Regions from separate parts of the Rothia uropygioeca genome, predicted to be linked through region 2. Evidence: riboswitches for the same ligand, from Rfam matches in the RefSeq annotation. Region 2 holds a riboswitch; each other region holds the start of a gene.
What was found. Region 2 has a riboswitch for thiamine pyrophosphate ahead of EWR20_RS03255 (ECF transporter S component). Riboswitches for the same ligand answer to the same signal wherever they lie in the genome.

Region 1: linked by a shared signal. The riboswitch ahead of thiM (hydroxyethylthiazole kinase) and the one ahead of EWR20_RS03255 (ECF transporter S component) in region 2 are both predicted to bind thiamine pyrophosphate.
Region 3: linked by a shared signal. The riboswitch ahead of EWR20_RS01325 (3-oxoacyl-ACP reductase) and the one ahead of EWR20_RS03255 (ECF transporter S component) in region 2 are both predicted to bind thiamine pyrophosphate.

Annotation. Positions count from the first base shown of each region.
Region 1 is NZ_NOIR01000003.1:99,786-104,675, forward strand. Features, by position in the region: gene EWR20_RS08510 (ABC transporter substrate-binding protein) at 1-696, shown strand, start outside; gene EWR20_RS08515 (DoxX family protein) at 759-1,199, shown strand; gene EWR20_RS08520 (LysR family transcriptional regulator) at 1,203-2,072, opposite strand; gene EWR20_RS08525 (pyridoxine/pyridoxamine 5'-phosphate oxidase) at 2,118-2,678, opposite strand; TPP riboswitch at 3,628-3,720, shown strand; gene thiM (hydroxyethylthiazole kinase) at 3,711-4,550, shown strand; gene thiE (thiamine phosphate synthase) at 4,547-4,890, shown strand, end outside.
Region 2 is NZ_NOIR01000001.1:737,744-742,633, reverse strand. Features, by position in the region: gene EWR20_RS03260 (ABC transporter ATP-binding protein) at 1-1,402, opposite strand, end outside; gene EWR20_RS03255 (ECF transporter S component) at 1,399-2,070, opposite strand; TPP riboswitch at 2,127-2,226, opposite strand; gene EWR20_RS03250 (DUF4235 domain-containing protein) at 2,368-2,640, shown strand; gene mnhG (monovalent cation/H(+) antiporter subunit G) at 2,713-3,186, opposite strand; partial or broken gene EWR20_RS03240 (monovalent cation/H+ antiporter complex subunit F) at 3,313-3,570, opposite strand; gene EWR20_RS03235 (Na+/H+ antiporter subunit E) at 3,567-4,151, opposite strand; gene EWR20_RS03230 (Na+/H+ antiporter subunit D) at 4,153-4,890, opposite strand, start outside.
Region 3 is NZ_NOIR01000001.1:296,198-301,087, forward strand. Features, by position in the region: gene efeO (iron uptake system protein EfeO) at 1-401, shown strand, start outside; gene efeB (iron uptake transporter deferrochelatase/peroxidase subunit) at 417-1,838, shown strand; TPP riboswitch at 1,854-1,950, shown strand; gene EWR20_RS01325 (3-oxoacyl-ACP reductase) at 2,027-2,821, shown strand; gene EWR20_RS01330 (LLM class flavin-dependent oxidoreductase) at 2,818-4,119, shown strand; gene EWR20_RS13080 (peptidase inhibitor family I36 protein) at 4,315-4,677, shown strand; gene EWR20_RS01335 (hypothetical protein) at 4,737-4,890, shown strand, end outside.

The sequences.
Region 1 (4,890 bases), on a different contig from region 2:
ATCGGGGCCCGTGAAGCATATATCGGCGCCGTGCAGCAAGGGAGCGTGAGCGTGGTTCCTGATTACTCGGGAAACCTTTTGCAGTATTTCGACGAAAAGGCGACCGCGAGTACGGCCGAGGACATCATGCAGGCCCTGCGGGCCGCGGTTCCGGAAGGCCTGCAGGTTTTGGACCCGTCTCCGGCAGAAGACAAGGACGCCCTCGTGGTGACCCAAGAAGTTGCGCAGAAGTACAACCTGAAATCCCTGGAAGACTTGGGCAGAGTTTGTTCAAGCCTCAAGTTGGCGGGGCCGCCCGAGTTTCAAGAGCGGGCGTACGGGCTGCCGGGGCTCAAGGCCAAATACGGGTGCGTGCCGGCCAAGTTCTCTCCTATCAACGACTCCGGCGGTCCCTTGACGGTCAAAGCCCTGACCGATGACCAGGTGCAGGTTGCGGACATCTTCACGACGACGCCCGCGATTGAGAAGAACAACTTCGTGGTGCTTCAGGATCCCAAGAACAATTTTCTGGCGCAGCAGGCCATCCCGCTGATCCGAAAAGATCAGGTTCCGGAAGCGGCCCAGGCAGTGCTCAACAAGGTCTCCAAGACATTGACCACTGAGGACCTGATCCACCTCAACGACCGGGTCAGTGGGGACGAAAAGGCCTCAACCGTTCAGGCTGCCAAGGATTGGGTTTCGGATAAGGGCCTCTGACGGAGTGCCCATCGTCACGGAAGACCCCCACCAAAGTACTTTACCTGTAAAGTGAAAAAACTATGAGTTACCCACAGAATTCGACCTTGTCCGCGCCTTTGGGCCTCCTGCTTCTGCGTGTTGGCCTGGGCATTGTCTTCTTGATGCACGGTCTGCAAAAGTTCAACGAGTGGACCCTCGACGGAACCGCAGCGAACTTCCAGCAAATGGGCGTTCCATCCCCTGAGCTTTCCGCTGCGGTGGCCGCCTATGCCGAGTTGATCGGCGGTATCGCCTTGATCGTCGGTGTGCTTTCTCGGCTTGCTGGGCTGGTTCTGGCGATCGATATGTTCGGGGCAATCTATTTTGTCCACGGTTCCCAGGGGTTTTTCGCCTCGGACGGCGGATACGAATCCGTTCTGGTGCTGGCCCTCGCTTCGCTCGCTGTTTTTCTCGTCGGTCCCGGCCGATTTGCGATCGCCGGTGCACTTGAGGGACGGCGTGGTTGGGGAGCTTTCGCCTAGGGTCTAGTTTCGACCCTCTGTGCGGCAGGGGAGAGCCGAGAGTGCTGCGTTTCTGAACTCCTGGATCGCGCGCGAGTTCGAGCTCGTACGCCACGCCAAGCAGAGGGGTACGGACGGGGCTTCGTCGAGCGGGACGAATGCGACTCTCGAGTGCCCGTACGACGCCGCAGCCGAGGCCGGCGTTGCGCCGACACCCTTGCCTGCTGCGACCAAGGTGATCCATTCGTCGTAATTGGCGCATTCGATGATTGAAGAGGGCCTCTGCCCGGGATCCCAGAGAGACGGCCGCGTATTGCCGCTCAGCGTATTGATCACCACGGGATGTCGGCCGAGTTCCTTCCAGGGGATCGATGTTCGCCGAGCCAAACGACTGCCGGTGCTGACCGCGGCGACACGCGGTTCTCGGAAGAGCTCAATCGTTTCGACCTCTGTCCCCATGAGAGTTTGCCGCGTGAGAGCCACATCCACGGCTCGGTTCAGCAACGCGGAGCATACGTCATCATGTCTGGTCAGATGCGTTCGGATGCCGCTGGAACGCTCGAAGGTCGCCAAAGTCCGGGAAATCCACGGGTCGGGAAGAGCCCACGGGAAACCGATGCGCAGCTCTTCCACCTGATGAGTCTCAGCGATGGCGTCCTCGATCTCGCGGAGGATGGTCCTGGCCCGTTCGAATAGCCTTTGCCCCTGAGGGGTCAGGTCTACGGAGCGGGAAGAGCGGTTCAGCAGAGTAACCCCGCCGAGGCGAGCCTCCAGCTGTTGGATGGTTCGGCTCAAGGCCGGTTGAGTGATGTGCAGGCTGCGGGCGGCGGCCGTGAACGACTTCTTCCGGCCGACCGCCTCGAGCGCGCGAAGGTGGCGCAATTCCAGGTCCATGACTACTCAGGATAGATCGCAGGTACTCGGGCCGATGATTCGAGCCTAGCCCGCCGGCGTCGTGACCCGGTGATTTACCCACCCGGAACCGTCTCGTATGTATTCCACACGGGAGTGATTCCGGTCTTCGCGAGCTTGCATGAATTCGTACTCCGTGGGAGCGAGGGAATAGAGCCGCCAGTCCGGGTTGGGCTCACCGGTATAGCTGGGGCGTTGCTCCCAATCGCGTTGGGATTCCTCGTCGCTCAGGGCCACGACGTTGCCCGTGACCCTGACCTGCCGGCCTGATTCGCGCCAGAAGAAGATCATTGATGCGCGGGGATTCTGATCGATGTGTTGCCCCTTGCGCGAGGTCTGATGCGTTGAGAACTGGAACCCTCGCTCGTCGATGTCTTTGATGATGAGCGTGCGTCCGACTGGGGTGTCTCCATTCTGAATGGTCGTGAACGTCATCGCGTGCGGTTGACGGTTTCCCGCGCCGATCGCGTCGTTGAACCAGTCCAGGAAAAGGTCTATTGGATCCTCGGGAACCCGTTCCGGGTCGAGGACAGGGAGGCCCTGGGGGAAGGAAGGCAGGCTGCGTAGCTGGTCGCTCAATGTGCTCATGCCTCGATCGTAAGTGCTGTGACGGATCTCGGGACAGGGTCATGTGCAGATGGAATGCGGCCATGCGCGAGGGGCCTGGACAGAATTGCTTTCGGGGGTGCGGCCGGGTGCCAATGAAGCCGTCGGCGCAGGCGATTCCACACAGGCGGTGGAGAAAGTTATCCACAGGTGTGCACAACGATGTGCACAACTCGAATATCTGTCCTAAGAGTGCGTTGGGGAAAATGAAACGTGCCGCTTCTCCCCAGGATCTCGAATCGAATATCGGTGAATAAGCTGCTCGAACTACAGAAGTGTAAGTTGTCCACGACTGGGGACATCTGTGTGGATAAAGCGTTGGCGGTCGGTGCCCGGTCGCGGTCGGCTCCGCATGTTCATGCTGATCGGACGAGGGGAGAAGGGCGAGCAGCCAGGCGCTCCGGGGACCTAGGATGCCGCGGAATACAGGGAAAAATCCGGTCACAGCGCTCTCTCTAGGGACCGAATGCCAGGTCGCCCCAGGCCCTGCTTGCGTCGGGGACGACGTGAGGAAGTTGTCCACAATTATCCACAACCTTCCACAGGGAGGTGACCTCAGCGAGCGATTTCTCCACGTGTTGTGTGAAAAGTTATCCACAGGTGGGGATAAAAATCTGTGTTTGGGGTTCGTGAGGCGTCCGTGGGCAACGGTACGGGCCAGGAATGCGGAGCGACCACTGAAAAATACCTGCACGTACACACTGCAATGACAAGGTTTATGCAGTGGGGTGCGGCCTCGGACCCACCTGTTGGGAATCGATGTGGGTTTCGTGGAGTCACATTCGTGTAAGTTCTCCACACTGTGGATAGATCTTGTGGATAAACCCTCCGGACTGTCGGAAAAACATGCTTGCGGCGTTGTATGACCTTTCAGGGGCGGTTTTCATTCGCGGGACACGAGCTAAAGTGATGGGAGGCGCAATGGCGCGCCGACAGTGACAAGGGGTGCCCCGTTCGGCTGAGATAAGACCCTTTGAACCTGATCTAGCCAGCACTAGCGAAGGGATCGTCACCATGACTGATTCACCGGAAAATCACCGCGCCCCCGACGGCATCGTCGGATCGGCCGAGGCCGTTCGAGGGTCGTCACCCCTGGTCCATTGCTTGACCAACGCGGTCGTCAAAGAAATCACGGCCAACGTTCTGCTCGCCGTCGGGGCTTCGCCCGCAATGGTCGAACACCCCGACGAAGCGCGCATCTTCGCTGGGATGGCCGACGGGGTGCTTGTGAACGTCGGGACGGTCTCGGAGGATCAGATCGCGGCGATCCAGGCCGCAGTGGAAACCGCGGGATCTGCGGGTGTGCCCTGGGTTCTAGATCCGGTTGCGGTCGGAGGCCTTCCCCTACGTACCGAATTCGCCCGGGACCTCGTCACTCAACGTCCGACTGCGATTCGTGGCAACGCCAGCGAGATCGTCGCCCTGGCCGGACAGGGAAGCGGCGGCCGTGGGGTCGAGTCGACCGATGCTGTGGAAACTGCTCTCGATGCCGCGCGCTTCCTTGCGGAACGCACCGGCGGCATCGTCGCGATTTCCGGGGAGCGGGATGTGGTCGTCTCTGCGAACCGGACCACGTGGCTGACCAGTGGTCACGAATTCATGCCGCTGGTCATCGGGACGGGGTGCTCGCTCGGGGCCACGGTCGCGGCGTATCTGGGTGCCGCCCGTGCGGCTGGCCTGGCCGACCATGACGCTGTTTTGGCGGCCCACGCCCATGTGGGTGCCGCCGGCTCCTTGGCGGGTCGAACCGCCGACGGTCCCGGATCCTTCCACGTGCGGTGGATCGATTCGCTCTACGAGCTCTCCCCGGCTGGAATCGGCCGCCTTGTCGAGGTTCACGAGGAAGCCCAGTGATACCTCCCGCGACCGATTTCTCACTGTATTTCGTGACGGATACGAAGCTGTGCGGTGGTCTCGATCGTGTACCGAATGTGGTGTACGAGGCCGTGATGGGCGGCGTCGGTGTAGTTCAGGTCCGCGACAAAGAGCTATCGGATGGCCGCTTCGCTGATCTGGCGCGCGCTTGCGAGCAGCAGTTGCGTCGGGCCGAGCAGGACTCGGGCAGGTCCGCCCAGCTGTTCGTCAATGATCGACTCAGCGTCGCCGCAGATCTGGGGCTCAATGTTCACGTCGGACAATCCGACGCCGCCGCGGCGGATGCGCGTGCGGCGCTCGGACCCGACCTCATGGTTGG
Region 2 (4,890 bases):
AGAGTCGCCTTTTCTCCCCGCCGGAGAGAGTAAACGGGTTCGCTTCCGCAACGTGGCTCAGACCGAGACGTTCGAGCAGCTCAGCCGCCCGATCCTCGGGGTATTCCCCGTCGCTTCCGGAGAAGACGCCGCGCGGTGCCGCATCGCGGGCCAATCGTGCGCCGAGGGCAAGCTCCTCGGCGACCGATGCTTTGACGAATTGGTGTTCCGGTTCCTGAAACACAGTTCCTATCCGCGCAATCAGCTGGCTCGAGCTCCACAGCAGGGGATCCCACGAGGGGCCGCCGGATCGGTCAAGCTCTCGCCTCGCCCCTGCGTATCGGAGTGCATCGGACGCCGCAACATAACCCGCGGCCGGTGCGAGCAGGCCGGCCAGGGTCAGAGCCAAGGTGGATTTGCCGCAACCATTTGGTCCCGTGACCGCCAGATGCTCCCCTCGACGTATACGGACGCAAATATCCGAAGCCGCGACGGTCACTTCCCGGTGTGCCGGGATGGGTCCTTCCGCCGAGCGAGCGGTCGCGCGGCGTCTTTGCCTGAGCCACTTGCGCGCGGGTGCTTGACGAGACACCGCGAGGTCGTGCGCCTCGAGAAGCGCTTCGCCGTTCCCCCGTCCCTGAACCGCCCCCGGCCCCTTGCTCGGAAGCCGGGGAACGTAATCCGGGACCCATACTCCTGCTTGGAGCAATTCCTTTCTCGCCTCATCCAGAACCTGCCGTGGAGGCCCGTCGTGGCTGATTCCCCCGTGCGGACTGAGCACGATCACTCGATCGACGAATTCGGACCAGACCGAGACTCGGTGCTCGACTACGACCAGGGTCGAACCGTATTCCTCCGCAGCGTTCAACACGGCGTCGCGAACTTCGATGACGCCATCTGGGTCGAGGTTGGCCGTCGGTTCGTCCAACAAGATCAGCTGGGGTTCCATGGCCAGAACCCCTGCCAATCCAAGCCGTTGTTTTTGGCCGCCGGACAGCGCCGACGTGGGACGCTCCCACGAGAGATCCAAACCGACCGAACGCAGAGCTCGTTCGCACCGCGGAACGATAACCGCGGGGTCGGCTCCCAGATTCTCCGGGCCGAATGCGAGGTCGTCTCCTACGCGTGACAGGACGATCGACGATTCTGGGTCTTGTTGCATCAGACCGACCGCGCCCCTCGATTGTTCGGGCCCGAGGCCATTGATCGTTGCCCGCCCCAGAACGGCGTCGCCGTCATCGTCCACGAGCACACCCGCCAACGCGTGGAGCAATGTCGATTTTCCTGCCCCTGAGGGGCCTAGTAGCAAAACCCTTTCACCGGCCCGAATATCCAGATTTACACCGTGGAAAGCGGGTGCCTCTCGACCAGCGTGGTGCCAACCGAAGTTCTGGGCCAGGACCCGGGCCCCGTGAACCGTCACGGGCGAACCCTGCTGCGCCGAGCATCACGACCTGCGGCAACGGAACCGAGAACGCCCGTCGAGATCAATGCCCTCATCAGGGCCCAACCCAGAAGTCCCGCGATGACGACGCCGGAAATCGTGCCGCACACGATGTAGACGACCTGATACTTTGCTTCCCAGAAGCCGTAATACATCATGACCTCGCTGACGCCCATGAATACGCCGGAGACGCCGCCGGAAAACATGGCCACTGCAAGCCCGAACCTGCGGTACAGGAATAGAGCGAAGACGATCTCGGCACCGATGCCCTGAATCAACCCTGACAGCAATACGCCGGCGCTGTAATGGGTGCCCAGTAGGGCTTCGATAACGGCCGCGAGAATCTCACAGTAGATCGCGGCACCGGGTTTCCGAATTACTAAGCCGCCGACGACTCCCGCGATGAGCCAGCCTCCACCGATCAGGCCCGACAACGGTGGGAAACCAACCGTCGCGGTCTGCGTTGCCGGCGAAACGGCATTGGACCAGATCCAGAAGATCACGCCGCAGACAACGGCAAGAACCGAGGCGATCACGATGTCGATCACGCGCCACGAAACTTTCCGGCGCTTCGGATGTTTTCCGCTCCCGGTCTCGCTCAACGACTGGACCGTTTGACCGGACTCGTGATGGGATGTGGTGTTCATGGGTCTTCCTCCTGCAATTTTCAGGAGGGGAGGCCGTACCCGTACTGTTCTTGGATACGCCCGAGATCTCGACTCCCTACGTCGGTGCTAACCGCATCAGGTCGAGGGTCTGCTTTCGCACTCTCAGCCTCATCCGAGGCTCCCCTGTCGTTCTTGAACGTCCCCCAGTCTATCTGACTCATTTCACTTCCGGTGAATCGCCCAGCAGATTGGGACAAAGGCAAACTCGTACGATTAGGCTAGAGAGAGCTGAACGTGACCGGCCGCACCGCCGGTGCGAATGAAGAGGAGAGATGGATGAGCAATCCCGTTATCAAGATCGGTTCCACGGTTGCGTCCTTGGCCGGAGTATTCGCGGCCAATAAGGTCATGACGCTGGGCTGGAAGAAGGTTACCGGCAATGAACCGCCGTCGAGCAATCCGGACGCCGAGGAAAGCATCCGCGACATCGTCATTTGGACCGCGATCAGCGGTGTCGTCGCGACCCTCATCAAATTGAGCGTCACGCGGCTGGCCAACAAGATGGAGCACAAGGAAGAAGTCGAGACCGGCGGCCAGGCCGAGGTCTGATAGCCCTCCCCTCGATACGAACAATGGCGGGCGCGTGAATCCTTCACGCGCCCGCCATTGTTCTCACGTCGCTCAGTCCCGCTCTGCCTCCAGGTCGCTTTCGGGTTTGGCCTGCGCATCGTTCCCGAGACCGGCGGCGTCGGCGTCGACGTCGCGCGGCTCGTCGGTTGCTTCAGCAGGAGCCTCTTCTTCTTCCTCTTCACGGTTCATCTGCTCCACGAGGTCGGCAAGCTCGTTGACCGTGAGAGCCGATGCCGTGAAGTGACGATTGCGGAACCCGGAACGTCCTACCATGTGCGAGGAGACGGGTACCGCCAGGATTTGGAGGGTCCACGCCAATACGAGCGCTGGAACCAGAGCCCATGAACGCGCCGCGAATCCGATCCCGGCCAAAAGCAAGAACAAACCGAAAACCTGCGGTTTGGCCCCTGGGTGAAGTCTTGAAAGAACGTCCGGAAAACGGACGATGCCGAGCGCGGCCCCGAGAGACATGAGGCAACCGAGGATCAGGCAGATCCCGGTCAGGATGTCGAATACGAGGTCCATCTAACGATCACCTCGCTGTTTCTTGGTTGTGCCGGGGGAAAGTTTGGAAGGCTTGCGAGAACCAGCAGGCTTCGCGGGCGAAGTGCTCTCTGCCGAACCTGCCCGAGATTCGCGTTCATCCTTGCGTTCGCGTTTGTTGTTTGCGAAGCGAGCAACAGTCACGGACCCCAAGAAACCGACCAGGGATATCACGACGAGCATGGTGATGTTCTCGTAACTGTCCCGGTAGACCATGTCCACTGAGAGCCCCGCACCGACGATAGCCAGCAGCACGTCGGAGGCGATCACGCGATCCAACAGTGAAGGCCCCTTGGCCAGGCGAACTATGGTCCCGATCGCAGCGAGCACCAGAATGACGCCGCAGATGACAATGACGACGGTCATTGCGACACCTCCTCAAGGCTTCCGGATTTCAGGGCCTCGTGACTTTCCTTGGTGCCCATCACCCGGATGACCAAGTTCTCGATGGATCTCACGCTCTCTTGGAACGCGCGCACTTCGTCTTCCGTGTTGATATCGATCACGTGGAAGTAGATCGTGGCACTCCGGCGATCGACCTCAACCACCAGGGACCCCGGAATGAGGGAAACGATATGTCCGACGACGGTAATGAGAAGATCACTGTTGATACGCAACCGGACGGATACCACCGCCGATTTCGGCGCGCCGCGTGGTCTCACCGTGAACCACAGGATCTCGAAACTCGCCTTGGCGATCCACCACACGAATTTTGTGCCCAGGACCGCGCCCCAGAAAACGTTGAATCTTCCCGATAGCTGGACCGGAGGGAGGTAAAAGACCCGGACGATCACCAGAGCCATGATCAGCCCGAAAGCCAGGTTTCCTATCGAGAAGTCCTGCCACAGAGCACCCCAGACCAAAACCAACCAGAAGATCAGGGGCAACTCGGTACGCAGTGTGTTCTTGGGACGCACGCGAGGCGCGCGGTGAGCGGATGGACTCATCTCAGTGGCCCCCTTCCGCAGAGGTTCCGTGGTCCTGCCCCAAGACCGCATCGATGTAGACCTGCGGGTCGCTCAGGTTTCCCGCGGCTTGATGAGAAAGGTCGAAGAGCGGCCCGGCCAAAACGGTGATCGCGACGCCGACCGCCACGAGGCCAATGGTCGAGGCCATCATCGGACGGGGCAGCAATGTCACGTCCTTGCCGCGGTAGCGACGGGACTCGACGTCGAGCTCACCAGAGGTCCTCACCCCGTAGTTACCGTCCTGGTCCTTGGCGAGCAGAATGGGATCCGGGAACTCCGCGTCCTCGGGTTTCCGCCAGAACACGCGATTCCAGATTCGGGCCAACGTCAGCAAGGTCAGCAGCGATACGAAGACGCCGACTCCTGCCAAGGCATAGCCCTGCCATGTACCGGCATGTACGCTCGCGTCAATCAGTCCGACCTTGCCGAGGAATCCCGAGAACGGCGGAATACCACCGAGATTCATGGCCGGGATGAAATACAGAATACCTAGAACCGGGGCAATCTTGGCCAACCCGGCCAAACGGTCGGTATTCGCGGAACCACCACGACGTTCGATCAAGCCGACCACCATGAAAAGACTGGTTTGGATCACAATGTGGTGCGCGATGTAGAAGACCACGGCCATCATGCCTTCCGGTGTGGCCAAGGAGATGCCCCAAATCATGTAGCCGATGTGGCTGATCAGGATGAAGGAAAGAGTTCTCTTGATGTCACT
Region 3 (4,890 bases), 440 kb from region 2:
GCGCTTCCTCGCTCCTGGAAGAAGTTGCCACGTCCAAGATCGTGGGTGAAGAAGAGACTTTCTCGCACACGGATACCTATGACTTCAAGGCCAACGTCGAAGGAGCTGAGGTTGCCTATGGGAATGTCGCTGATTTGGTGAAAGACAAATACCCCAAGCTGGCAGAGAAGATCGAGTCAAAATTCGAATCGGTGAAGTCACTGATCAACGAACAATCGACCGGTAAGGACGAGGGCGGAAACACCCTGTTCAAGGACTACTCCCAGATCGCTGCCGTTCAGAAGGACGCCGGGGAAGCGCCCAAAGACTCGGATTACACCGACCTCCAACGAAAGTTCTCCGACGCGGTCAACGCTCTCGGTGAGCCGCTGTCCAAGATCGCGGGAACGATCCTTCACTAGTCCACGGAAGAATCAATGTCACCTCACACATCATTCGGTGATGAACCGCGTGCTGCGTCGTCGTCTGCCAAAAACTCGCACTGGGCAGAGACACACCCTACGGATGCCATGGCCGGCGACGAGGCGGCAGCAACTCAAGGGAAAACCCTCGGTTTCTCGCGTCGTCGGCTCGTGGGGGCCGCGGGAGCGGCCGGCCTGTTGGGCATTGCGGGCTTCGGCGGTGGAGCAATCGGTCACCGCATGGGTAGCGATGAAGCCGCAGCAGCCACTCCGGCTGAACTCAGGTACCCCTTTCGCGGGGAAAAACAACAGGGAATTCTGACTCCCACGCAAAACAATATGTATACCGCCGCCTTTAATGTGACTGTTCAGGATGTCGGAGGACTCAAAGAACTGCTTTCCGAGTGGACGGTCGCCGCAGAGCATATGTGCGCGGGGGAACTCGTTGGCGGCGCTCCTGAGGGCAATCACCACATGCCGCCCGAGGACACCGGAGAAGCCTGGGGATACTCGCCGAGCGGACTGACCATCACCTTCGGTTTCGGACGTTCGCTCTTCGTCGATGAGCACGGAAATGATCGTTTTGGACTCAAGGACAAGATGCCCAAGATCCTGAGCGATGGGGTTCCGAAATTTGCGAACGAAGCCCTGCGGGCAGGATCCAGCGACGGGGACATCCTGATCCAGACGTGCTCCAATGACGCTCAGATCTGCGTCCACGCGATCAGAAACCTGACCCGCATCGCCTTCGGCTCGGCGACGCTCAAGTGGAGTCAGATCGGTTACGGACGCAGTTCCTCGACGTCGAGGGGACAGCAGACACCCCGTAATCTCTTCGGATTCAAGGATGGTACGGCCAACCTCAAAGCGGAAGACGACGATGACCTCTTCGGCGACAACGTTTGGGTTCAGCCCGAGGATGATCCCAACGCACAGTGGATGAACGGTGGAACGTATTTCGTGGCACGAAAGATTCACATGTACCTCGAAATCTGGGATCGAGTACGGCTCTCCGAACAGCAGGAGGTGATCGGCCGGGACAAGCAGTACGGTGCGCCACTGTCGATCGCCTCGCCTCGGGCGTCGGACGAGTTCGAAGCACTGGACTTCACGGCTCAGGATGACCACGGGGAACCCGTGATTCCCACGGACTCGCATGTGGCCGTCGTCGCCCCTGAGAACAACGGGGGTCATCGGATGCTTCGACGCAGCTACAACTATACGGACGGCAACGATTCCCTCGGGCGTCTGGATGCGGGTCTGTTCTTCATCGCCTACGTGCGAGATCCCCGGAAAGGTTTCTACCCGACTCTCAAGAAAATGACGGAGCAGGATGCCCTGACGGAGTATCTCCAGCACCAGGCATCGGCGCTCTTCGCCGTGCCCGCGGGCATTCGTGACGGAGACGAGATGGTTGGGCAGGGCCTGTTCGAGTAGCGGTGCTAACATGAGACGCGCGACACGGGGTGCCTCCGAAGGGAGGCTGAGATGAAACCCGTAGAACCTGATTCAGCTAGTACTGGCGAAGGGAATGTCCGCAGAGCGCACTTACATCCGCGTGCCGCAACAGCGGTTGCGGGAATCGCTCTTTCGGGTGCCTTCGCCTCGATGGAGAGGCAAAGACCATGACCGAAAATCCCACCACCGTATCGAGCGTTCTGCCCATCGACGAGCAGATCGTGGTGGTGACCGGCGGCGCGAGGGGCCTTGGAGAGAGCATCAGCCGCGCTTTCCTCGGCGAAGGGGCAAAGGTGGTCATTGGGTACCACCAGAGCAAGGACGACGCCGCCCGCATCGTCGACGAATTCCCGGACCGAGCCCGTTGCGCGGCCCTTGACGTTCGGGACGGGGAGAGCATTCGAGAGTTCGCGACGTCAGCCTCCGGATTCTTCGGCACCGCACCGACCACGCTGGTCAACAACGCCCTGGTGGACTTCAGCTTCAACGGCGAGGCCCGGTCGAAAGCCGCCGACATCACCGCCGAGGAATTCCAGAAACAGATCGACGGGTCGCTCCACGGGCCGCTCGCGATGATCCAGGCGCTCCGACCCGGTATGGCCGAACGGGGCTTCGGGCGCGTCGTGAACATCGGCACGAACCTGTTCCAGAACCCCGTGGTCCCGTACCACGACTACACGGCGGCCAAGGCCGCCCTGCTCTCCTTGACGCGCACGTTCTCGCAGGATCTCGGCCCGGAAGGAATTACGGTCAATATGGTCTCCGGTGGTCTGTTGAGGGAAACGGATGCGAGCTCCGCAACTCCGGATGAGGTCTTCGACATGATCGCTGCGGGAACGCCACTGCGTTCCGTGACCACCCCGGACGAAATGGCCGACGCGATTCTCTTCTTCGCTTCCCCGTGGGCCCGCGCGGTGACCGGGCAGAACCTGATCGTCGATGGAGGGCTGGTCAAAGGATGAACGCTGGAAAGAAGCACGCACACATCAACCTGTTCATCTACGGCTGCGGGCACCACAATGCGGCCTGGAGGGCCCCGGGCTCCTCGGTCGAGAGGCTCGGCGAGATCGACTATTACGAGGAGCTCGCCCGCACTGCCGAACGCGGCAAACTCGACGCCGTGTTCTTCGCCGATGGCCAGTCGCTGAGCCCCGGCAACCTCGAGGACTCTCCGGCGTGGTTCCTGGAACCACTCACGTGCCTGGCCGCCATGGCGCGGGCGACATCGAAGATCGGCCTGGTCAGCACGGTGTCCAGCTCATTCTGGACTCCTTTCCATGCGGCCCGGATTCTGGCGAGCCTCGACCACATCAGCGGCGGGAGGATCGGCTGGAATGTCGTGACGTCCATGTTTGATGCCGAGGCCCGCAACCACGGTGGTACAACCCTGCCGGGGCACGACGAACGCTATCGCCGGGCTGAAGAGTTCGTCGACGCCGTCCAGGCGCTCTGGGATTCGTGGCCCCGCGCCTCGATTCTGGCCGATCGCGAGGGGCGCTACGCCGACTCGACCATGATCCACGGGGTGGACCACGAGGGCGAGCATTTCTCGGTCGCTGGCCCGCTCAACGTACCCGAACCGCCGCAGGGTCGGCCCGTGCTGTTCCAGGCCGGCGCCTCCGAACCGGGACGAAGCCTCGCATCGCGTCGCGCGGAAGGCATCTACGCCGTCGCCTACGACCTCGAACAGGGCGAGAAATACCGCACCGACATTCGGCGTCGGGCCGCGGCCGCGGGACGGAACCCGGACGACGTCGTCGTGATGCCTGGGCTCGTGACCTACGTGGGCTCGACCGTCGAGGAAGCCGAACGGAAGCGAAGGGAGCTGGACGAGCTCCTGCCCGTCGAGGCCTCCCTGCGCCAGCTGGGAAAATTCGTGCAGCGCGACTGCAGCGACTGGGAGCTCGATGCGCCCGTCCCGGAGCTCGAACCGCTCGAGCAGTTCACCGGACCCAAAGGGCGGTACGCGACGATTCTGCGCATCATCGAAGCCGAGCGCCCCACGGTGCGCGAGCTCCTGGGGCGGCTCGCGGCCGGTGGCGGACACTGCACCATGGTCGGGACCCCGGAGACCCTTGCCGATCAGATCGAGCACTGGCTGGACCACGGGGGAGCGGACGGCTTCAACCTGATGCCCCCGACCCTGCCGGGCGGCATCGAGGACTTCGTGGACCAGGTGATTCCGGAACTCCAGAAACGTGGCCGCTTCCGCACGGACTACGACGCCGCGACCCTCCGGGGGCATCTGGCTAGCGGGTGAACCAGGGGGGTGATGTACGGAAATGACGACATTTCCGCAGGCCACGGGGAATAAGTATAGATTTTATATCTATACTTAAAATTTCTAGACTTTTCGTGCCGAATCCCTTGCCCGGGTGCCCCAAGTCACTTAAGATACTTCTTGCCATTATTAGTGATTCATCCGTAACGGGGAAACATGAAATCGTTAATATCGATGAAACTTCTGGCTGGCTCGCTAGTAGCTTGTGGTCTGGCATCGAGTCTGGTGATCGGGGCACCACCCGCTTCCGCTACCGTACTTGGATGCCCCACCTCCAATGTGTGCGTCTATGAGCATGCTCGCCGTGGCGGTTCGTCGCAGGTCATTAACGGTTACAACGGGTATACGGACCTGAGTCGAGCCCTTCACGATCGCGCGAGTTCGTGGACCAACGCGAACGTTAGGGCTTCCGAAGGTATTGGTGAGTGGCGTCGGGGTCGTCAGTTTATTGGCCAAACCCTGCCGCCCGGCTGGTATGAGGACAATTTGAAAAGCATCAGATTTAATGACATGGCAGATTTCGTGAAACAAGTCTGACGTATTAGTTTTTGGCGATGGCGGCCTGACGGTCGCCGTCGCCGGGCTGAAAGAGAATAATGAAAAAGATTACTTTTTTCTCTGTTCTGGTGTTTTTCCTTGTGGGGTGCGGGGCCGCCGAGGGCGGGGCGAAGAGCGAGCCTAATGCGAGCGAGTCTTCCGAGAGTCTCGCCATCGAAAGCCTCGCTGCCGCGACGTCGCCCGATCCCCAGG